DNA from 3 places in the Zestomonas ipomoeae genome. Region 1 is predicted to be linked to each of the others. Evidence: riboswitches for the same ligand, from Rfam matches in the RefSeq annotation. Region 1 holds a riboswitch; each other region holds the start of a gene.
The links. A riboswitch is a leader RNA that binds a small molecule or an ion and turns the genes downstream of it on or off. The one in region 1 is predicted to bind cobalamin.
Positions count from the first base shown of each region.

Region 2: linked by a shared signal. The riboswitch ahead of ACWKV7_RS05890 (TonB-dependent receptor) and the one ahead of ACWKV7_RS11165 (cobaltochelatase subunit CobN) in region 1 are both predicted to bind cobalamin.
Region 3: linked by a shared signal. The riboswitch ahead of btuB (TonB-dependent vitamin B12 receptor) and the one ahead of ACWKV7_RS11165 (cobaltochelatase subunit CobN) in region 1 are both predicted to bind cobalamin.

Region 1 is NZ_JBSKHQ010000008.1:69,339-76,908, forward strand. It holds gene ACWKV7_RS11150 (nitrite/sulfite reductase) at 1-527, opposite strand, end outside; gene ACWKV7_RS11155 (DUF2970 domain-containing protein) at 934-1,164, opposite strand; gene ACWKV7_RS11160 (MATE family efflux transporter) at 1,207-2,532, opposite strand; cobalamin riboswitch at 2,733-2,866, shown strand; gene ACWKV7_RS11165 (cobaltochelatase subunit CobN) at 2,963-7,243, shown strand; gene ACWKV7_RS11170 (MotA/TolQ/ExbB proton channel family protein) at 7,233-7,570, shown strand, end outside.
Region 2 is NZ_JBSKHQ010000003.1:45,031-52,600, reverse strand. It holds gene ACWKV7_RS05900 (MFS transporter) at 1-311, shown strand, start outside; gene ACWKV7_RS05895 (cobalamin-binding protein) at 311-1,105, shown strand; gene ACWKV7_RS05890 (TonB-dependent receptor) at 1,501-3,432, opposite strand; cobalamin riboswitch at 3,546-3,752, opposite strand; gene dxs (1-deoxy-D-xylulose-5-phosphate synthase) at 3,896-5,806, opposite strand; gene ACWKV7_RS05880 (carboxyl transferase domain-containing protein) at 5,953-7,570, opposite strand, start outside.
Region 3 is NZ_JBSKHQ010000001.1:774,387-781,956, forward strand. It holds gene ACWKV7_RS03495 (hypothetical protein) at 1-378, opposite strand, end outside; gene btuB (TonB-dependent vitamin B12 receptor) at 402-2,276, opposite strand; cobalamin riboswitch at 2,392-2,594, opposite strand; gene ACWKV7_RS03505 (hypothetical protein) at 2,672-2,992, opposite strand; gene ACWKV7_RS03510 (class I SAM-dependent methyltransferase) at 3,049-3,711, opposite strand; gene ACWKV7_RS03515 (C40 family peptidase) at 3,760-4,287, opposite strand; gene ACWKV7_RS03520 (C40 family peptidase) at 4,367-4,963, opposite strand; gene ACWKV7_RS03525 (NAD-dependent deacylase) at 5,032-5,799, opposite strand; gene ACWKV7_RS03530 (DNA-3-methyladenine glycosylase I) at 6,748-7,419, opposite strand; gene ttcA (tRNA 2-thiocytidine(32) synthetase TtcA) at 7,475-7,570, opposite strand, start outside.

The DNA of each region.
Region 1 (7,570 bases):
TCGCTGACGGCGCCGTTGACGGCGATCTTGAACTTGCGCGGCAGGTGGGCGAACTCGGGATGGAAGGTCGACCACTGGCGGATGATCTCGCACCAGGGGCGCGGATCGACCAACTCGTCGCGGGCGACGCCGGCGAACTGGTCGGTGGTGGTGTTGCGAATGCAGTTGCCGCTGGTCTGGATCGCATGCATCTGCACGGTCGCCAGCTCGGCGAGGATGTCCGGCACGTCTTCCAGCTCCGGCCAGTTGAACTGCACGTTCTGGCGGGTACTGATATGGGCGTAGCCCTTGTCGTAGTCGCGGGCGATCTGCGCCAGCTTGCGCAGTTGGGTAGAAGCGAGCAGGCCGTAGGGCACGGCAATGCGCAGCATGGGTGCGTAACGCTGGATATACAGGCCGTTCTGCAGGCGCAGCGGGCGGAATTCTTCGCCCGTCAACTCGCCGGCCAGATAACGGCGGGTCTGATCGCGGAACTGCTTGACGCGGTCCTCGACGATCCGTTGATCGTACTCGTCGTATACGTACATAAATGTCCTGTCGTCAGGCTGCTTACAGCTTTATCTGCGCGCACGGCCGCGCACCCCTACGGAGTCGGGGGAAGATACCAGCTCATGGTTATGCGCAAAAGTGATGTTTGAGTATATGGTAAGAACGTTAAAGCCTAAGCAAACGGCAATGCATAACTCCCGGCTTGAGGGAGCGGCGGGCTTGGTCTTAACTGCTCAAGGACGTGCAACTCATAACCACAACAACAGGGGAAGCCATGAACGATCAGATCGAGCCGGACAACCGAGACAGCGTGGTCGATGCCTTTGCCATTCTGGCGTTGATCGTGTTGGTGGTGTCGACCGCGGTATTCTGGGTCAGCCAGCAGTAGCCACTATTCACGCCGAACGCCGGAGCGGTTACCCACCGCCTCCGGCGTTCCTGCGTCTACAGCCCGGATAAATGCAGGACCAGCTTGACCACGCCGAAGATCGTCAGCACGAACAGCCCGGTGAACAGTACACCGAGAATGACGAAATGGCTGGGTTTGCCGCGAGAGAAGTCCCGCGCGCGGTTCTTTCCGCTCTGCACGCCAAGGGCGGCGGCCAGCACGCTTTGCAGCATTTCCCCGAAGCTCAGTGGTTGGTCCTGATGGTCATTGTCGCGTTCTTCACTCATGGGTGCCTCCTGTAAGCCACCCTGAGCCTAGCTGCTCTTGGGCTAAAGCTCGATGTGAATCCAGCCGCGCTTCTGCCACATGAAGGCGAAAATAGCCGATGCCAGCCCACGCTGCAGGATCTGCAGGCTCCAGATCGCCAGCAAGCCATAGCCCAGCACCGGGCCGATCAGGTACGCCAGCGGCAAGAAGAACAGCCACTGATTGCCCAGGCTTACCGCCATCACCGTGCGGTTGGCCCCGGCACCGAGCAAGGCCTGGGTGAGCACCAGGGCGGTGGCGTCGATGACCATGCCCAGGCCGGTCAGGCGCAGGGGCCAGGTACCTAGTTCGAGCAGGTGCGGATCGCTGACGAACAGCCGCAGGATCAGGTCGGGAAACAGCCAGAACGGCGTGCCCAGCAGCGCCAGGCCCAGCGCTGCCACCTTGACCACGTCCCAACCCCAGCGATGCGCGGCGGCGAAGTCCCTCTCGCCCATGCTCTGGCTGACGAGGGTGGTGGCGGCCATGCCCAGGCCGATGCCGGGCAGGATCAGGAACAGCGCCAGGTTGATCAGCACATGGGCCACCGCCAGTTCGGCGGTACCGATCTGGCCGATGATCCAGAACAGCGTGGTGATGCCGGTGGCGAAGAAGAACTGCTGCAACGAGTTGGGCAGCGACAGGCGGAGCAGCACGCGCAGGTCGATTTCCTTCGGGCGACGACTGAGAAAACCCTGGTCGCGGGCGCTGCGCCAGGTCTGCATGGCGTAAATCAGCGAGCCCAGGTACAGCGCGATGCTGGTGCCCAGTCCGGAACCTGGCGCACCCATCGCCGGCAGGCCGAACAGACCGTGGATCAGGCTGTAGCTGATGCCGACGTTGGCCAGGTGCATGACCACCAGGGTGCGCATGTATACCCCGGAACGGTGGCTGCCGTTCCAGTAACCGCGAAAGGAGAAATTCAGCCCGACGGCGAAGATCGCCAGGGTGCGCCACTCGAAGTAATCGATGCCGATGCGAAGTACTTCTGGATCGTCGGACAGCACTCCAATGATGGCGGCGGCCTGCCACCAGCAGAACAGCGTCAGTGGCAGGGCCAGGCCGAGGGCGATCAGCAGGCCCGCGTTGAGCGGCGCTGCCAGTTCCGCGACGCGGCCTTCGCCGCGCCGGCGTGCCACCAGGGCTTGCACCCCGGCGCCGAGGCCCATCACCAGGGCGATGGCCATGAAGTTGGCATAGCTGCCGATGCCGACGCCGGCAAGGGATTTTTCCCCCAGGTGGCCAACCATGGCTGCGTCGATCAGGTTCAGCAGGCTTTGGCTTAGCATGCCGCCGATGATCGGCAGGCCGAGGGTGAGGATGTGCTTGAGTCGCTGTCGTTCGAACATCAAAACGGACCGGCAGTGAAGGAGTGGCGATCAGGTCGCACCGGGCTATTGGGCTCGACGAAAATGCCGGCGCCCGCTGCCGCCGGTACAGCGGGCCGGCCATCTTACCAGCCGGCAGGCGCTTCGTGCGGCTGCCATTCAAGGCTCGCTTGAACTTGGCATGGACGGCGCGTAAGGTGGCGCCCGGTCCAGCCCTGGCGGCTGGCGAATGGAGAGCGCGGTGCCCGGATCAAGGTCCGGGGTAAATGGGAATCCAGTCCAAGCTGGAGCTGCCCCCGCAACGGTGAGTCGATTGTCGACCAAGCCCGACACCAGCCCGCTCTCCCAAGGACAGTCGCGGTGGGCGGCTTGCCCGGCATTCCGTTGCCAGCCGCGTCCTGCGGCTGGCCTGCCGTGCTGTCTGCCACTCGCCCCATTAACTGGAGAGGGCATGACAGCTCGTATCGCGCGCGTCACGCTGTTGGTACTGCTGGCGCTGGCGCCGTCCCTGACCCGGGCGGCGCAGATCAACGCCATCGTTTCGCAATACAGTGCCGCGGAATTCGCTGCGGCCGCCGCGCTGTTTCAGCGGCAGCATCCGCAGCAGCGCATCAGTGCGCGCACATCGGAACAGCTCAACGAACTGGACGACCGTGCCCTGGCCGAGTGGCTCGGCACTGCCCAGGTGGTGTTCGGCGCGGGTGTCTTCGGTAGCGAGGTGGAGCGCCTGCGACCGCTGCTGGCGGGCGCGCCAACGGCCGACCTGTTCATTCTGCACAGCGACCATGACCTGGTGCGTCTGAGCCGTGGCCATGGACAGCCACTGTTCGCTTCCCGTGAGCAGGCCGAGCGTCTCGGGGCGCAGAAGCCGGATGGCGATCTGGGCGAGTGGTTGCAGCGCCAGCGCACTCGCTATCCGCAGCAGGCCGACTGGCTCGATGCGCGTGGCTACTGGCTGGCGGGCGGGGTGGAGAACATGGCCGCCTTGCTCGGCTGGCTGGCGGCGCGGGCAGATGCCTCGGTGACGGTTGCGCCGCCGCAAGCGCGGGCGAGCCTGCGCTTCTATCAGGATGGGCAGGTCCGCCAGGCCGACCAGTTGCAGTGGCAGGGGGACGCGTTGGTGGCCGTCGTCGACCATGGGCGTGCCGACCGGGCCGGCGACCAAACCCTGAACGACGCACTGTGCCAGGCCTTGCAGGGAGCCGGGCTGGCGTGTGTCAGCCTGTTCGCCGACTGGGGGAAGGGCTCGCTGGAGGCGGTGCGCTGGCTGCAGCAGGCCGAGCATCCGCCCCTGGCGGCGGTCGTCGTGCTGCAGGACTTCGTGATCGGCGGTGGCGAGCACCGCGAGCAGGTGACCAACCTGCTGGGCCAGTTGGACGTGCCTGTGCTCAAGGGCGTGCGCCTGGAAGATCGCAGCGAAGTCGCCTGGCAACTCTCCAGCGACGGACTGCCGCGGGACAAGGTGCACTACCAGATCGCCATGCCGGAGCTGCAGGGCACCAGCCAGGCCATGGTGCTGTCGGCCTGGCGTGATCAGCAGAGCGATCCGGTGACCGGCATACGCTTCGCCATCGGCGAGCCTTTGGCGGCCCAGGTAGCGGCGATGACCGCGCGCATCCAACGCTGGCAGCGCCTGCAGCGCATGGCCAATGCCGACAAACGGGTGGCGCTGATCTACTACAACCATCCGCCGGGTCGCCACAACATCGGCGCCGATAATCTCGATGTGCCGCAGTCGCTGTTCGAAATCCTCCAGCGCCTGCGGGCTGAAGGCTATGACACCGGGCCGTTGCCGGAATCGCCCACCGCGCTGCTCGAGCTGTTGCAGGCGCGCGGGGTGAACCTGCCGGAACAGGGCGACGCCCTGGCCGAAATGAGCCGTAAGGTGCAAACCATGGATGGGGCGGCTTACCGCGCATGGTTCAAGACACTGCCGGCGGCCTTGCAGGCGGAAATGGTCCAGGGCCCGCTCGGCTATTGGAATGCGCAGTTGCGGCGCGCTTTGCACGCCTCGCAGATCGAGGTCGCGGCGGACATCTTGGCCAACGGTTCCAGTGAGTTGCACCACGTGCTGGATGGCGTCGTGCATCCGGCGCGGGCACGTGCCCTCGACCTGCTGGCGCAACTGGAGGCGCTCTACCGGCGTGCCCTGGCGCAGCCCGGCGAAGCCGACTGGGCGCAGGCGCAGCAACTGGTGGCCGCCCTGGCGGCCACCGGCATCGAGGGGCTGCGCGGCTGGGGCGAGGGACCGGGCTATGTGATGGTGCACGATGGCAAGCTGGTGCTGCCGGGCATTCGCTTCGGCAACATATTCGTCGGCCCGCAGCCGCCACGTGGCTGGGAGGTGGATGAGGAGCTGCTGCATGCCAATCTGGTATTCCCTCCACCGCACCAGTACCTGGCGTTCTACCACTGGCTGCGCGACGACTTCAAAGCCGATGCGCTGGTCCACCTGGGGCGCCATTCCACCTATGAATTCCTGCCGCGGCGGCGGGTCGGCCTTACCGACGAGGACTACTCCACCCAGGTGCTCGGCGACCTGCCGAGCATCTACCCGTACATCGTCGATGGCGTCGGCGAGGGTATCCAGGCCAAGCGCCGCGGCATGGCGGTGATGATCGACCACCTGACCCCACCACTGGTGGCGACGCCGCTGTACGACGACCTGCTCAAGCTGCGGCAGTTGGTCGAGAGCTTCGAGAGCGGCGCCGGACAGGGCGAAGGGCCGGCGCGGCGCGCGACCATTGCCGAGATCAAGCGGCTGGTGGGCAGCAGCGGCCTGGAACCCGAGCTGCGTGAATCGATGGCCGAGCCGCTGGCCGCCCGGGGCATCGATTTCGAGCAGGTGGACGACGATCTGCTGGTGCACGAAGTCGGCCACTACCTGACCAACATCCAGGAACGCTTCATGCCCATGGGGCTGCACGTGTTCGGCAAGCCCTGGCAACGGGACGCGGTGGACACGCTGTTGCAGTCGATGGGCGACGATCGGCACCGGCAGGCGCTGGTGGATTCACCGGCCGCCGAGATGACCGCCTTGCTGCATGCCCTCGAGGGCGGTTTCGTTGCCCCCGGCAAGGGCAACGATCCGATTCGCACGCCCGAGGCCTTGCCCACCGGGCGCAACTTCCATGCGCTGGACAGCAGTCTGCTGCCGAGCCGCATCGGTTGGAGCATCGGTCGCGAGATGGCGGCCCAGGCGCGGCAACGGCCCATGGCGGCCGACGGCCGTGAGGCAATGGTGCTGTGGGCCTCCGATACGGTGCGTGACGAGGGGGCGATGATCGCCTTCGGTCTCGACCTGCTGGGTGTCGAACCGCAATGGAACAGCCGCGGCATCGTCCAGGGCATCGCGCGGCGTCCGCTGGCCGCCGGCGAGCAGCGCCGCGACCTGCTGTTCACCACCTCCGGCTTGTTCCGCGATCTGTATGCCGATCAGCTGGCACTGCTGGAGCGCGCCGTGCTGCTCTCGCTGGATGGCGCCAGCGCAACCATTCGTCGCGACTTTCCGGCGTTGCGCCCGGCGCTCGCGGCTGCCCTGACGCCGCTCGGTGCGCAGACTGCGGGCGGCACGGAAAGCCTCGAGGTCAATCGGGTCGCCGCTCACTGGGTGGAAGACGCGGCCCGTCGCCTGAGCGCCGGCATAGCGCCGGAGCAGGCGGGCGAGTTGTCCGCCCTGCGCCTGTTCGGCGTCGCACCCGGCGCCTACGGTGCCGGCATCAATAATCTGGTGGAGCGCTCCGGCAGTTGGCAGCAGCGTAGCGAGCTGGGAGATGCCTATGTGCGACGCATGGGCCATGCTTACGGCTTGCGCAACCAAGGCCGCGCGGTTCAGGCGGTGTTCGCCGAAAACCTCAAGCAGGTGCGGCGCACTTACCTCGGCCGCTCCAGCAACCTCTACGGGTTGCTGGATAACAACGATGCCTTCGACTACCTCGGCGGCCTGAGCCTGGCGGTCGAGCAACTCGCCGGGCAGCCGCCGGAAAGTTTCGTCAGCTGGCACAACGATCCTACCCGGGTGCGCCTGGAGCCGCTGCAGCAGGCGCTGCTGTCCGAGTTGCGCGGGCGCTTCCTCAATCCTGCGTGGATCAAGGCGCTGATGGAGCACGACTACGCCGGCGCACGCACGATGGGCAGCGAATTCCTCGAATACCTGTGGGGTTGGCAGGTGACCAACCCGGACATCATCAAGGACAGCGCCTGGGAAGAGGTGAAGGCCGTGTACGTCGACGATCGCTACGAGATCGGTCTGGATCGCTTCCTCGAGCAGGGGCAGAACGTTCACGTGAAGAGCAACATGCTGGCGATCATGCTGGTCGCCATTCAAAAGGACTTCTGGAAGGCCGACCAGGCCACCACCCGTCAGCTCGGCGAAGCCTTCGCCCGCCTGGTGATCGAGCACGGCTTGCCGGGCAGCGGCCATACCCGGTCGGATCACCCGATGTTCCAGTGGTTGCTGCCGCAACTGCCGGAAGAGCTGCGCAGTGCTCTGCAGCAACGCTTGCAGGCTGCGCAAATCCAGGCCGCGCCGAACCCCGTGGCCAGCAGCATCAGTGAAATCCAGGCGCCGACGACGGCCCCCGAGCCGACTACCGGCACCGACGAGGGCGTGGCGCAGGCACTGAGCGATCATCTGTGGCTGGTCCTGCTGATGCTTGGCGGGCTGCTGTCCCTGGGTGTCTGGCGCGGCCGTGGCCCATCCATTAGAGGAGACCTTGAGCATGTTCGATAGCGCGCTTTTCAGCGGGCTGCACCAGTTGGTCGGCTGGTTGCTGCAGCCGGTCACCTTGGGGCTCTTTGCCCTGTTGGCCCTGGCGATCTGGGATAGCGGTGTGGCTGTCGGCGAACGTTTCGGCGGGTTGCGGCGCTGGAGCCGGCTACCGCTCGACGAAATCGAGCGCCGTGCCCGCGGTCGACTGGATCGCTCCGACCTGATCGCCCGCGTCGGGCCGATGCTGGGGCTGATGGGAACCCTGATACCCCTGGGCCCTGGCCTGGCGGCGCTGGGCGAAGGCAATGTGCAGATCCTCAGCGTAGCCATGCGCGTGGCGTTCGACAC
Region 2 (7,570 bases), on a different contig from region 1:
CCTCCCTGACGATGCTGGCCATGCCACTGTTCATCGCTGCCCTGGCCTCGCTGTTCCTCAGCTTGCCGCTGTTCCATGCCTACAAGCGCGCCTTGATCGCCACCGAGAAGGCGCTGAACACGGCTGAAGAGCACGACGCCTGGTTGGCCTTGGCGCGCACCCGTCGGGTGGCGTTTCTCGGCGCTGCGCTGCCGGCCTGGATTGCCGCCGTCGCGGTATTCGCCGGTCTCGAGGCGATCCCGCAGATCCTGCTGGCGCTGGCCAGCCTGGTGCTGCTGTACCTCTATCGCATTCCCCGCCAGCTCGGCTGATGCGCGCGCTGCTGCTAGCCCTGCTGTTGCTGGCCCTGCCGGCGTCGGCGGCGCAGCGGGTAATCAGCCTGGCGCCTTCCCTCAGCGAAATCATGCTCGAACTGGATGCCGGCGACCTGCTGGTCGGCGTGCTGGGGGGCGGCGAACGTCCGCCGCAACTGGCAGACCTGCCCTCGGTCGGTCGCCACGGCCAGCTGGAGATGGAAAGCCTTCTCGCCCTGCAACCCGACCTGGTGCTGCTGTGGCCCGACAGCATCGGTGCTGCCCAGCGCGAACAGCTCCGCCGGCTGGGCATTCCCCTCTACGAAGGCGCGCCGCGCAAGCTGGACGACCTGGCCACGCAGATCGTCGAAATCGCTGCCCGCATCGGCCGCGCGGAACGGGGGGCGCAGCGGGCCGAGCGCTTCCGCACGCGCCTGGCCGACCTGCGTGAGCGCTACCGACGGGAGAAGCCGCTGCAGGTGTTCTATCAGATCTGGGATACGCCGCTGTACACCATCGGCGGCCAGCAGATCATTGCCGACGCGCTGCGGGTCTGCGGGGCGCAGAACGTCTTTGCCGAGCTGACCCTGCCGGCGCCGCAAATCGGCATCGAGGCCGTGCTGGCCCGCGATCCCGAGGTCATCCTGGTCAGCGAACCGCGCCTGCTGGCGGGTTGGCAGGACTGGCCGCAACTGACGGCAGTGCGCCGTGGCCAGGTCTGGGCGATACCGGACAAGGGCCTGGAGCGGCCGAGCCTGCAGATGCTCGAAGCGACGGAGAAGCTGTGCGACCTGTTGGTGCGGGCCAGGTAGGGCACGGCCTTATCTGGACAGCGCTGACGTCGCACCCGTTTAAATCCCCAGGACTCCGCCCCGTCAGGGAGGCGGGCTGGTGAGGGTGGGGGGCGGGCCTGCCTGCCTGGTCTAGTCAGGCCAGGGTTTCGCTGGTCGGCAATGTTCCAAGCTGTGCCGCCGCCGAAGGTCGGCACCCAGCCAGCAGGCCGCACGGGAACCGAGCGCAAGCTTCCTTGACCCGGTCTTCGCCTGGGAGGCGGGAGAAGGGGCGCTGCCTGCTTGCCTGTTCCGGCCAGACCGGTAAAAGCCTCGGCTATCGGCAACTCTCCCAAACCCGTCATACCGACGAAGGTCGGTATCCAGCCAGCAGGCGGCGCCGGGCCTGCCCGCTGTGCTAGAAGCCCCTTGTCCGGTCAGAAGCGATAGCCAACGCTCAGTTGCACTTCCTCTTCGGGGGCGGGATACAGCCCTTTGTTGCCAGGTGTCCATTGGCTGTAAACGGCATAGCTGTCATAGCGCTTGCCGGTCAGGTTGTTGATCCGCAGCTTGGCATTGAACTGCTGGTAGTCGTAGGTCAGGCCCGCATTGAACAGGGTATAGCCACCCTCGCGCCCTTCGATATGAGCATCATCGCTGGAGAGATAGCGTGGGCCGGTGTAGTTGGCTTCCACGTAGCCGGTCAAGCCTTCCAGCAACAGGTAGCTGAGATTCACCCCGGCGGTATGCCTGGCTACGCCCGGTACATCGTTGCCCCTGAAGTTGCCGGCCTCATACTCGGCGTCGGTGAAGCTGTACTGGCCTCGCAGGTTCAGGCGCTCGGTGAGCTGACGCTGGCCTTCGAGCAGCAGGCCGTTGCGGCGGGTGTCGTCGAGGTTGACGTTGGCGCCTGGGAATCCGAACGCAAAATCCGGCCCGGGGGCTGCGCTATCGAAAGCGATCTCGTTTTTGAGGGCGAGGCGATAGAGCGTCAGTTGGTAATGCTGAATAGCATCTTGCCATTCGATCCCAGTCTCCCAGGAGGTACCGGTCTGTGGTTTGAGGAAGTTCGTTCCGGGAATGGTGTAACCGTTATCGTCGACATTGGCGAAGCGCAGTACGTCCTCGCGCTTGATGAACATACGGACGTACTCGTTTGCCTGCCAGCTTAGGCCGAGGCTATTGCTGTCCTCCCTGTCGGTGTGCGTGAGCCCTTTGCCTTTGTTGCGATCTTCCGTTTCGCTGGTGCGGTAGCCGACGGTCAGGAGTACGTTGCCGCCGAGCGGCTGGCTCAGTTGGGTGTACCAGTCGCGTTGGGTTTGCCGAAAGAGCGTCGCGCCAAAGCCGGAAACACGTTCGTAGTCGCTGGTGATGTGATCGTGGCCGAAAAGCCACTCGCTACGGCCCAGGGTGCTATCCCAGCGAGCCGTCAGGCGCGGGCTGAACGTCTCGACTCGGGTGTCCTGGACGAGGGGTTGCGACAGGTAGGCCACCGAATCGCTGTCCCGATAGCTGTAGTCGAAGTTCGCTGTCCAGTGCTCTCCCAGCGCCTGCTGCAGTGCGAAGCGGTTGACCTCTGTCTTGCTGTCGTTGAAGTCGCGGGGCTTGACGGTGGCCTTGCGATCCGCCCGGCGCTGGGCTTCGCTGAGCGCGCCGGAAAGGCGCAGTTCATCGTCGATGGTCTGGTATTCATAGAGCAGCCAGCCGCTGTCGTGGTCGTAGCGCAGGCGGCTGAACAGGTTGCTGTAGCTGGCATTGTTGTTGTCGCGATAGCCGTCCGAATGGCGGGCTTCGCCGCTGCCGTAGAGGGAGAAACCGCCGCCCAACTGGGCGAAGGCGTGGCCACGATAGGCTTCCAGGTCGTGGCTGCCGCGGCTGGTTTCCACATAGGCTTCGTTTTCGCTCGGGCGGCGGGTGATGATATTCACCACCCCGCCTACTGCCTGGTCGCCATAGAGCACGGTGCCGGCGCCGCGAATGATCTCGATGCGCTCGATATTGCCCAGCGGTACGCTATTGAGGTCGGCGGCTTCCTGGGAGGGATTGTTCAGTCGGCGCCCGTCCACCAGTATCAGGGTGTTGTTCACCGCGTTCGCTCCAAAGCCTCTGAGGCTCAGGGTCACACGGTTGCCGTCGCCGAAGATGTCCTGGATCTGCAACCCCGCCTGGGTCCGCAGCACATCCACCAGACTGCTGGCGGCGCTGGTCTCGATCTGTTCGCGGGTGATCACGGCGACGCTGGCGGGCGCCGGTGCTTGCAGGGGCGTGGCGCGGGTGACAACCAGGGGAGCTGCCTGGTAGGGCTCATCGGCAGCCAGGCCCAGGCCGGGGGCCAGGGCGACGGCGAGGGCAAGGCGGGACAGTTTCATGGTCGATCCTCAAAAGCAAGACGGAAAACTTTCGAGGAGGGCAGGGCAAGGGCAGGGGCACGGAAAACGCCAGGGCGGCAGCCTGCGCTTGACGGTGGAGCCCTCCGCAACACCAGTCGCATCGTGCCGAGGCAGGTCTCCGGGCTGCCGACACGCACCTCCCCGCCTTCCCAGGCGCCTTGCCCAGTGGCTCATCGAGAAAGCGGCGACCCGTGAGGGTCGCGGTCGGTTACCGTTGCGGGGGCAGCGCAGGCCTTTCACCTGCTTCCCGTTTAACGCCGCGCCTGTCGGCAGCGGCGACCTCGGCCAATCTGAATGCCGCGCACCTTAAGGCGCGGCAAGGGAAAACACAAGAAAGCCGGCGAGGCTTGCGTTGTGCAGCCTGTCTGTAGGGGCGAATTTATTCGCCAATGCAGTCCGTCAGGCGAATAAATTCGCCCAAACAATCGTGCCTCGCCCCGCCTTACGGGAGGGCCTTGATCTGCGCGGGTTCGAGCAGTGCCAGGCGTTCGCGTACCGCGGTCTCGATACCGGCGGCGTCGAGGCCGCATTCGGCGAGCATCTGCGCCGGCTTGGCGTGCTCGACGTAGTAGTCCGGCAGACCCAGGTTGAGCACCGGTTTGAGCAGGTTCTCACGGGCGAGCAGCTCGTTGACCGCGCTGCCGGCGCCACCCATGACGCTGCCTTCCTCGATGGTCACCAGCAGAGCGTGGGACTGTGCCAGCTCGAGCACCAACGCCTCGTCCAGCGGTTTGACGAAGCGCATGTCGGCGACGCTGGCGTCCAGGCGGTCGGCCACCCTCAGTGCTTCGCCCAACTGCACGCCGAACACCAGGAAGGCGACGTTCGCACCGCGGCGCCGCACGATGCCCTTGCCGATTTCCAGCGGCTCCAGGCCAGGCTCGATGGCCGCGTTCGGCCCGCTGCCGCGCGGATAGCGCACCGCTGCCGGCCCCTCGTAGTGGTAGCCGGTGGTGAGCAGGCGACGCAGTTCGTTCTCGTCGCTGGGGGTCATCACCAGCATGCCGGGAATGCAGCGCAGGTAGGCGATATCGAAGCTGCCGGCGTGGGTCGGGCCGTCTTCGCCGACCAGGCCGGCGCGGTCGATGGCGAACAGCACGTCGAGGTGCTGCACGGCGACATCGTGGACCAGTTGGTCATAGGCGCGCTGGAGGAAGGTCGAGTAGATCGCCACCACCGGCTTGGCGCCCTCGCAGGCCATGCCGGCAGCCAGGGTCACGGCATGCTGCTCGGCGATGGCGACGTCGAAATAGCGCTCCGGAAAGCGCTCGCTGAAGGTCACCAGATCCGAGCCTTCCTTCATCGCCGGGGTGATGCCGGTCAGGCGCGGGTCCTGTTCGGCCATGTCGCACAGCCACTGGCCGAACACATTGGAGTACTTCGGCCCGCCGGCCTTCTTCGGCTCGGCGCCCTGCGGCTCGAGCTTGGTGATGGCGTGGTAGCCGATCGGGTCGGCCTCGGCCGGGGCGAAACCCTTGCCTTTCTTGGTCACCACATGGAGGAACTGCGGGCCTTCCAGGTCGCGCATGTTGCGCAGGGTGGTGATCAGCGTCGGCAGGTCGTGGCCGTCGATGGGACCGATGTAGTTCCAGCCCAATTCCTCGAACAGGGTGCCGGGCACCAGCATGCCCTTGGCGTGTTCCTCGGTCTTGCGGGCGATCTCCCAGGCGCCGGGTAGGCGCGAGAGCACCTTCTTGCTGCCTTCGCGCATGCTGGCGTAGGTGCGGCTGGAGAGGATCTTGGCCAGGTAGTTGGACAGTCCGCCGACGTTATTGGAGATCGACATGTCGTTGTCGTTGAGCACCACCAGCATGTCGGCGCCGACGTCGGAGCCGTGGTTGAGAGCCTCGAAGGCCATGCCGGCGGTAAGGGCGCCGTCGCCGATCACCGCCACCGTCTTGCGCTTCTCGCCCTTGAGCTTCGCGGCAATGGCCATCCCCAGGGCGGCGCTGATGGAGGTGCTGGAATGGCCGACGCCGAAGGTGTCGTACTCGCTCTCGATGCGCCGCGGGAAGGCGGCGATGCCGTCCTTCTGCCGCAGGCTGTGCATGCGCTCGCGGCGGCCGGTGAGGATCTTGTGCGGGTAGGCTTGATGGCCGACGTCCCAGACCAGCCGATCGTCGGGTGTATCGAAGACGTAGTGCAGGGCGATGGTCAGTTCGATCACGCCGAGGCCGGCGCCGAAGTGCCCGCCGGTCTGGCCGACCGTGTAGAGCAGGTCTTGGCGCAGTTCGTCGGCCAGGGTCTCCAACTCCGCTTCCCCCAGGCGGCGCAGCTCGGCCGGCATCGCTGCACGGTCCAGCAGGGGCGTTAGCGGTCGCTCGCGGGGGATCTCAAGGAACGTCTTGGGCATCAGGCGAATCGTTATAGGCGTAAAAGAATGCGGCAGTTTACCCGAAAAAGGTTGCTGCAAGCGTGCGAACGCGGCTGAGGCCGGTAGCCGCAGGGGCCGGATCGGCGCCGCGGCGGTGCGCCCCGGCCGCGACCGGCCCAGCCCATTCACCAGGTATCGACGAACGGTCGCTTCTTGCCGCTGCGGGCCGCTGGGCGCGGGGTGGCATCCAGCCCGCGCAGCAGCCAGGCGCGGGTTTCCGCTGGGTCGATCACCGCATCGATCTCCAGATAGCTGGCCATGTTCAGCGCCTTGCCGTTGGCGTAGGCCTTGGCCACCAGTTTGTCGAACAGCGCCTTGCGTGCTGCCTCGTCCGGCTGGCTGGCCAGTTCCTTGGCGAAGCCCAGGCGCACCGCGCCTTCCAGGCCCATGGCGCCGAACTCGCCGCTGGGCCAGGCGACGGTGAACAGCGGCGCATGGAAGCTGCCGGCGGCCATGGCCTGGGCGCCGAGGCCGTAGCCCTTGCGCAGCACCACGCAGAAGAACGGCACCGACAGGCTCGCTGAGGCGACGAACATGCGCGACACGTGGCGCACCGTGCCCTGCTTCTCCGCTTCCGGACCGACCATGAAGCCGGGCGTATCGCACAGCGACAGCATGGGGATATCGAAGGCATCGCATAGCTGCATGAAACGCGCGGCCTTGTCGCCGGCCACCGCATCAATGGCGCCGCCGAGGTGCGCCGGGTTGTTGGCGATCAGTCCGAACGGCCGGCCTTCGATGCGAACCAGGGCGGTGATCAGCCCTGGGGCGAACTGTCGGCGCAGCTCAAGCACGCTGCCGGCATCGGCCAGGGTCTCGATCACCTGGCGAATGTCGTAGACGCGCAGGCGATTCTGTGGAATCGAGTGGCGCAGCGCGCGCTGGTCGGCGCACTGCCAGTCGCTTACAGGACCCTGGAAGTAGGACAGGTATTGCTTGGCCACGCGCACCGCCTCGGCTTCGTCCGCCACCACGACGTCGATCACCCCATTCGGCCCCTGTACGGCGACCGGGCCGACTTGCTCAGGGCTGAAACTGCCGAGACCGCCGCCCTCGATCATCGCCGGGCCGGCCATGCCGAGCGTCGCGTTCTCGGTAGCGACGATCACATCGCAGCAGCCGAGCAGCGCCGCATTGCCGGCGAAGCAGCGCCCGGACACCACCCCCACCAGCGGCACCAGCCCGGACAGCTTGGCCATGCCGACGAAGGTGTGGCAATCCAGCCCAGCCACGCCGACGAAATCGGTATCGCCCGGCCGCCCGCCGCCGCCCTCGGCGAACAGCACCAGCGGCAGGCGCCATTGCTCGGCCAGCTGCAGCAGGCGGTCGGTCTTCTTGTGGTTCATCACCCCCTGGGTGCCGGCGAACACCGTGTAGTCGTAGGCGATGGCCAGGCAACGCGCCGCCTCGGGGCCGAACTGCGCAGCGTTTACCGTGCCGGTGCCGGCCACCAGGCCGTCGGCCGGGCTCAGCTCGATCAACTCCTCCGGCGAGCGCCGGCGCCTTTGGGCGGCCAGGGCGAAGCCGCCGTATTCGCTGAAGCTGCCTTCATCCAGCAGGTCGGCAAGGTTCTCTCGCGCGGTGCGCTGGCCGCTCTTGCGTCGCCTGGCCACGGCCTGCGGGCGACGCTCGTCGGTGAGCAGGGCCTGACGCTCCAGCACTTCGGCGAGATCGGCGCGGATATGCGCCAGGTCCAGGCTTTCCTCGGTGTGCAGGTGGCCGCCGTCGACCTCGACGGGTTCG
Region 3 (7,570 bases), on a different contig from region 1:
GCAGACGAAGGCACTGACCAGCACGGTCAGTGCCAGCACGGCCAGGCTGCTCGCATGGTCGCGGTGCCAGCCGGCATACAGCCGTCCGCCGAACCACAGCGTGCCGTAGGCCGGCAGCAGCGCCCAGTAGGCCGGCGACAGGCACCAGTCGCTGACTCCGGCCCAATGGATGGCGGCGAAGTCGAGCAGCGAGGCCTCGATGAACAACGCCGGGAACACCCAGCGCGGACGCAGGAACGCGCCGGCGAGGAAGAACACCGCCCAGGACGCACTGGGCAGGTTGACCGTGGCGAAGTGCTGGCCGCGGGTCATGGCCATCAACAGCGCCAGGGCGAGGCCAATCGCCAGCTGGGCACGGGGGGATAGCGTGATGAGCATCGGTGTTCTCCTCTCGGGTTAGGTCAGAGCGCCTGGTAGCGCACGGTGAAGTAGACCGCCTGGCCCGGCTGATTGAAGCCGTCGACGGTCTGGTAGTCGGCATCCAGCAGGTTGGCCACGCGGGTCTGCAGCCGCCACTCCGGGTTCAGCCGGTATTCGCCGCGCAGGTCGAGGGTGGCGAAGCCGGACAATTGGTTCTGGTTTTCCAGGTCGTCGTAGGCCGAGTTCTGCGCATGCAGGCTGGCGCCGACGCTGAAGTCGCCGATGGCGCGGTCGACATCCAGGTTGAACAGCTGGCTGGGACGGCGGTTGAGGTCCTTGCCGTAGTAGGCGGTCCCTCCGCTCGAACGTTGCGAGCGGTTCTCCGCGTCCATCAAGGTGTAGTTGGCGCTCCACTGCCAGCCGAGCAGCTCGCTGCCGACCAGCAATTCCAGGCCACGGATGCGCGCCTGGTCCACGCCCTCGGCGCGGAACTGGCCGTTGCCGCCGCGCACCGTGGCGATCAGGTTATCGATCTCCGTGCGATAGGCGTTCACCGCCCAATGGCCCCAGCCGTGCCGCCCGGACAGGCCGAGTTCGATGCTCTCGGACTCCTCGGCCTGCAAATCCGGGTTGCCGAAGCCGGGGAAGTACAGTTGGTTGAAGGTCGGCGCCTTGAATGCCGTGCCGTAGCTGGCCGTCACACGCAACTCATCGCTCAGCGCGTAACCCCAGGCCAGGTTGCCGGTGTCGTGGGTGCCGAACTGGTCGTTGTCGTCGCGGCGCAGGGACAGTTGCCAGTCATGGCGACCGTGTCCGCCCAGGTACTGGACGAAGGCCCCCTTGTTGTCCCGCGAGTCCTCGGCGTAGGCGGTGGTGCCATTGACCTCGTCGCGCTGGTAATCCAGGCCGAGGACCAGGCTGTGATCCTCGGCCAGGCGCAGGTCGTTCTGCCAGCTGAAGGTGTCGCGCCGGCTGTCGAAGCGCGAGTCGAAGTGGCCGTCCAGATTGCTGTCGGACTTGTCCTCGCTGCGACCGGCCTGCAGGGTCACCAGCAAGGGCTCCAGCGGAGCGAAGCGCGCACTGCCGCCGATGACCTTCTGCACGCCGTCGGCGTTGGCACCGAAGCCGGCGGTGCGCTTGCGATTCACCTGGTCGTAGTCGTTGTGCGACTTGGCTTGCAGCAGGTTACCGCTGAGCTCGAGGCCATTGTCGAAGCGATAGCCGCCGTTCAGCGCCAGGGCCAGGTTGCGGTAGCCATCGGCGTCGCTCTCATAGCCGCTGGCGCCCGGCTCCTTGGCGTTGATGCCGTCGGTATCCAGGCCGCTAAGGCCCAGGTTATACCAACCCTCGCTGCCGCCACCGGCGATCCCGGCACTACCGCTGTAGCTATCGTGGGTACCGTAGCCGGCGGAGAAATACGGCCGGTGGCCACGGCCTTCGCCCTTGCGGGTGAAGATCTGGATCACCCCGCCGATGGCCTCGGAGCCGTACAGGCTGGAACGCGGGCCGCGCACCACTTCGATGCGCTCGATCAGCTCCACCGGCAGGTCCTGCAGGGCGGCGCCGCCGGAAGTCACTGAGCCGATCTTGATGCCATCGATCAGCACCAGCACATGGTTGGAGTTGGTCCCGCGCATGAACAGCGAGGTGGCCTTGCCCGGCCCGCCGTTGCTGGCGAGGGAGACACCGGGCACCCGCTTGAGCAGCTCCGGCAGCGACTGCGCCTGGCTGCGCTCGATGGCCTCGCGATCGATCACGCTGACCGCAGCGAGGCTCTGTTCGGCCGTCTGCGCGGTGCGGGTGGCGGTCACCACCTGGTCGTCGAGGTCGATGGACTGGCCGGCATGGGCCAGGGGAAACAGGGAAATGCCGAGCAGCACACAGGCTGCCGATCCCGCATAAGGCTTGCGAATCAAAATGGGTTCTCCGTCGTGCCACCCGCGCGACATTGGCTGGGACAGGCAAGCGGAGAAAAAGGGCGTACGAGCCACGGGACAAGACAGTCCGTACGCCAAGCAAAGCCCTCCGCGATGCCATGGACTGCGACAGGCCGGTCTCCGGGCTCGCGAGTGAACCCGAAGGTTCCAACCGCGCCTTCCCATGCGTGAGCACAGTGGCTGTGGATGCGGTTGTTGACTCGCCTACCGTTGCGGGGGCAGCGCCGGAATCGGACCGGCTTCCCTGTTTCACCCCTCCAGCCATGGCTGAGGGGCACCTGTAGCAAGGCGCGCAGGTTAGAGGCAGAACCTCGGCCAGTCAACGGCAAGCCCCGTTGCTGACGGACACCGGACGCTACGAGGCCTGCAGCGGATCAATGACGAGGCATGAAACCAGCCGGCTTGCCTGACAGCCAATCGACGAACTGGCGTATGCGCGGGTCGCCAAGAATGGCCTCGCGAGTGTTGTAGGTCAGCGCCAGCTCCTTCTCGCTGAAGGTCTTGTGCAGGTGGTTGTGACAGGCACGGCAGACCCAGAGGGTGGCGGTGATGCGTTCGCTCCTGGCATAGCGTTTGCGCACATAGGGCTTGTCGTGCAGGGCCTTGGGGATCAAGTGGTGGCGCGTCAGCGGGGCATTGCGCCCGCAAAGCTCACAGGCGTCGGGTTGCGGCGGCAGGCGAATCGGTTCGGGCATGGCGGCTGGCTTGGAAGATGCCGCGACGCGCATGGGCTGCGCGTCGCGGTTGGCGATCAGCGTTTACGGCAAAGGGTCAGGCCGTCGCCGATCGGCAGCAGCGACAGGTCGACACGGGGATCGTCCTTGAGCTTGAGGTTCAGCGCCTGGATGGCGCGGGTATCAGGGTCCGCGGGCTCGGTTTCGAGCACCCGGCCGTCCCACAGGGTGTTGTCGAAGAGAATCAGGCCGCCGGGGCGCAGTAGCTCCAGGCAACGTTCGTAATAGGATGCATAGCCGGTCTTGTCGGCATCGATGAAGGCCAGGTCGAAGCACCCGCCCTGCCCTTCCTCGAGCAGCCCGTCGAGGGTTTCCAGCGCTGGCGCCAACCGCAGTTCGACACGCGCTTGCAGTCCCGCCTCGTGCCAATAGCGCCGGGCAATCTCACCATATTCGGCGGAAATGTCGCAGCAGATCATCTGGCCGTCCTGCGGCAGCGCCTCGGCCATGCACAGGGCGCTGTAGCCGGTGAAGGTGCCGATTTCCAGCAGCCGGCGGGCGCCGCTCAGCCTGACCAGCAGAGCCATGAACTGCCCCTGCTCGGGGGCGATCTGCCAGCGTGCCACCGGCAGCTTGGCGGTTTCCTCGCGCAGGCGCCGCTGCAAGGGCGTCTCCCGCAGGGAAACGGCGAGCAGGTAGCGATAGAGGTTGTCGTCGAGGTTGAGGGTACGGTTGGTCATGAGTGGCTCCCTGCGCTTTGCGGTTTCGACCCGGTGTCTCGGGCAACGTTAGGGGTTGTGGGCCAGCGGCGCACTGCCCAGCACGCGTTTGGCCTTCAGGTAGCTGTTCTGCCAGTAGCGATCGGCGAGGCTGTCCAGACGTACGGTGCCGCCGCTGGACGGCGCGTGCACGAAGCGCCCCTCGCCGACATAGATGCCGGCATGGCTGACCCGACCGCCGCCACCGGTGGCAAAGAACAGCAGGTCGCCGGAGCGCAGCGATTCGCGACCGACGCTGGGCACGCCCATGGCGATCAGCTCGCGGGTCGAACGCGGCAGACTGATGCCGGCGGCATCGCGGTAGACGTAGCCGATCAGGCCGCTGCAATCGAAACCGGAGTCCGGCGTATTGCCACCGTAGCGATAGGGCGTGCCGACCAGGCCGAGGGCGCGGAACAGCACGTCGTCGGCGCGCCCTTCGGCGACATCGCCGGCAGGGGGATGGTACTGGACCGAAGGGGGAGCAGGCGCCCGGCCGCTACAGGCGCCGAGCAGCAGGATGAAGACGAGAAGGGTGACGCGGGCCTTGGCAGGCATGGGCAAACGGTCCTGAGGACTGGTTGCGCCCTACTCTGCCGGCTGCGCCGCGCGGGTGCAAGCCCGTGCGCGGCATCGCTCAGGGATTGCGCGGGGTCGACGCCTGGGCCAACACGCGCTTGGCCTCCATGTAGCTGGTCCGCCAGTAGCGATCGTCGAGGCTGTCCACCCGCACACCACCGCTGCGGCGGCTGGAGGAATGGATGAACTGGTCGTCGCCCAGGTAGATGCCGGCATGGCTGACGCGACCACGACCACGGTCGTTGAAGAACAGGATGTCGCCGGGCTGCAGCTTGTCGCGGGCGATCTTCGGCGCATCCAGCTTGATCAGCTCGCCGGTGGAGCGCGGCAGTTGGATTCCGGCCTCTTCTTCGAACAGGTAGCCGACGAAGCCGCTGCAGTCGAAGCCGCTCTTCACCGTGCGCCCGCCGAAGCGATACGGCGTGCCGACCAGTTCCAGCCCCCGGTCGAGGATATCGGCGGACAGGCTGGGCAATTTGTAGGGTTCATCGTCCAGCAGCGCGGCCATGTCGGCTTCGCTCGGCTCTTCGATGTCCGGTTTGACGATTCGATCCTGGGGCTGCTGCATGGTCAGCCGCGGGGTCGGCTGGGTGGCGCAGGCGCCGAGCAGCAAGGCCAGTGCGAGGGGCACGAGGGGTGCGAAGCGCTTGAGCATGGGCACGACCGTGTCTGAAATGAGTTTGAAAGGCGCGACTATGCCCGCAGCCTCGCCAATGTGCAAATTCAATCACCGGAAATGTGACCCAGCAGTGCCGGCAACACATCTAACGCCCGCCCTTGCAGGTGCACGTCCACCATTAGGCTGAGATCGGTCTTGCCTGGGTTCACCTCCACCGTGAAGCCACCAGACTGACGCGCGCGCAGCACGGGTTCGACGATATAGGGGAAGCTCGCCGTGGTACCCACTGCCAGCACCATGTCGAAGCCCTGGCGCACCTGTTCGTACAGTTGTGCAATGGCGCGCTCCGGCAGCATTTCCTCGAACAGCACCACGGGCGGACGCAGCACGCCGGCACAGCGCTCGCAGCGCGGCGGCAGCTCGCGCTGCAGATGCGCCTCCAGCTCCGAGCTCTCCTGCCCGCAGGATTGACAGAACAGCGGCGCCAGTTCGCCATGGATCTCGATCAGCCGCTCCGGCGGGCTGCCGGCGGCGCGGTGGTAGCCGTCGATGTTCTGCGTCAATACCCAGCAACCCGGTTTGCGCCGTTGCAGCTCGGCGATGGCCGCATGTCCGGCGTTGGGCTTCGCTCCCAGACAGGCCGTGCCCAGCTCGGCGAGGTATTTCCAGCACAGCGCCGGATCGCGCTGCAGCATGCTGCCGGACAGCGCCGCCTCGATCGGCAGCCCCTCGGCGGTCTTGCCGTTGTACAGGCCGCCCAGGCCGCGATAGGTGGGCAGCCCCGAGTCGGCGGACAGACCCGCGCCGGTCACGAAAAGAATGCGTTCGGCCTGAGCGAGCGCCCGGCCCACGCTCTCGATCGATTCATCCATATGCACTTCCCCTCGATCTCTTTGGTTCTATCAGACACTCGACGAGCCATTCTGCTCGAAGCGACATTAGTTCGCGCATGCGAAGAGCGTTCCGGGAGTGAGTGAAACCGAAGCGACGGCATAGCTCCCTGGACCCCGGCCTTCGCCGGGGTGACGGGCCTGTGTGGGCGAAGAAGGAAATCGGATTCCCGAACAGTCTGTCGGCGCGCCCAAGCGGCACGAAATCTGCCGCTGCTACGTGCCCCCAGCCCGTCATACCGGCGAAGGCCGGTATCCAGAATAGGCAGCGCCGAGACATCCGCGCACCGAAGCCCCAAAACCGCAGCAAAGGACACCGAGCCCCTGCCCCGGCCTTCGCCGGTGTGACGAGCCTGTGTGGGCGAAGAAGGAAATCGGTAACCCGTGCAGTCTGTCGGCACGCTCAATCGGCGCGAAATCTCCCGCCACTACGTGCCCCCCAGCCCGTCATACCGGCGAACGCCGGTATCCAGAACAGGCAACGCCGAGACACCTGCGCACTGAACCCCCAAAACCGCAGCAAAGGACACCGAGCCCCTGCCCCGGCCTTCGCCGGGGTGACGAGCCTGTGTGGGCGAAGAAAGAAATCGGCTTCCCGAACAGTCTGTCGGCGTGCTCAAGCTGCACAAAGTTTCCCGCTGCTTCATGCCCCCAGCCCGTCATACCGGCGAAGGCCGGTATCCAGAATAGGCAGCGCCGAGACACCTGCGCACCGAAGCCCCAAAACCGCAGCAAAGGACACCGAGCCCCTGCCCCGGCCTTCGCCGGGGTGACGGCCTGTATGGGCGAAGAAGGAAATCGGTAACCCGAGCAGTCTGTCGGCACGTTCCAGCGGCGCAAAATCTCCCGCTACTACGTGCCCCCAGTCCGCCATACAGGCGAAGGCCGGTATCCAGGAGCAGGCAACCCCGAAGGCACGGTGCAGCTCCCTCAGTGGTTCACCGTATGCGCCAGCATCACCGACAGCTGGCACAGTGGCCGGCCGCTCTCTGTATGCCACTGGTTGAAGGCTGCTTGTACCGCGGCAAGCTCCTTCTGGCTGGTAGGGGCCTTGTCGATGACCTCCTGGGCCCTGAGCGCGGCGACCATATCGTCGGTGGGAATGAAGGTGTCCTTGCCGACCATGCGCAGGAAGCGCGGTGCAGACAAGCCACCAAGCTGGTTGCCGTGCTTGGCCAGGTATTTCCACAGGCCGACAATATCGGTCACCGGCCAGTCGGCGATCAACGCGCCGAAGCTGCCCTTCTCCTTCTGCACGTCGAGCACGAACTGGGCGTTGCGCGGCACGCTCTTGAGCTTGCCGAGGTGACGAATCAAACGCGCGTCCTGCATCAACCGTTCAAGGTGCTCGGCGCCCATCAGCACGACTTTCTGCGGATCGAAGCCGAAGAAGACCTCTTCAAAGGCCGACCACTTGGCGTCCACCAGGCTGTGCTTGAGGCCGGCGCGAAAGACGCGCAGGGCGATCAACGACAGGTAGCGATCGTCGCTCAGCGCCCGTAGCTCCTCGGTGCTACGCGGTTGCGGCAGCCGGGCTTCCAGGGCAGCGGCCGAGCCGAAGCGGTTCAGGCAGTACTCATGGAGCCATTTGTAGTCGCGCATGCCGGATCCTTGGGTGATGTCGCAGTGCTTCGCGGGGCGGGCCCGTCGCTGCGGGTCAGAGATTCATGACATCAAGAAAGCGCGGCGTGGCCGAGTCGTCGATCTTCAGGCTCTTGAAATCGAACAGGTTGCGGTCGGCCAGTTGCGACGG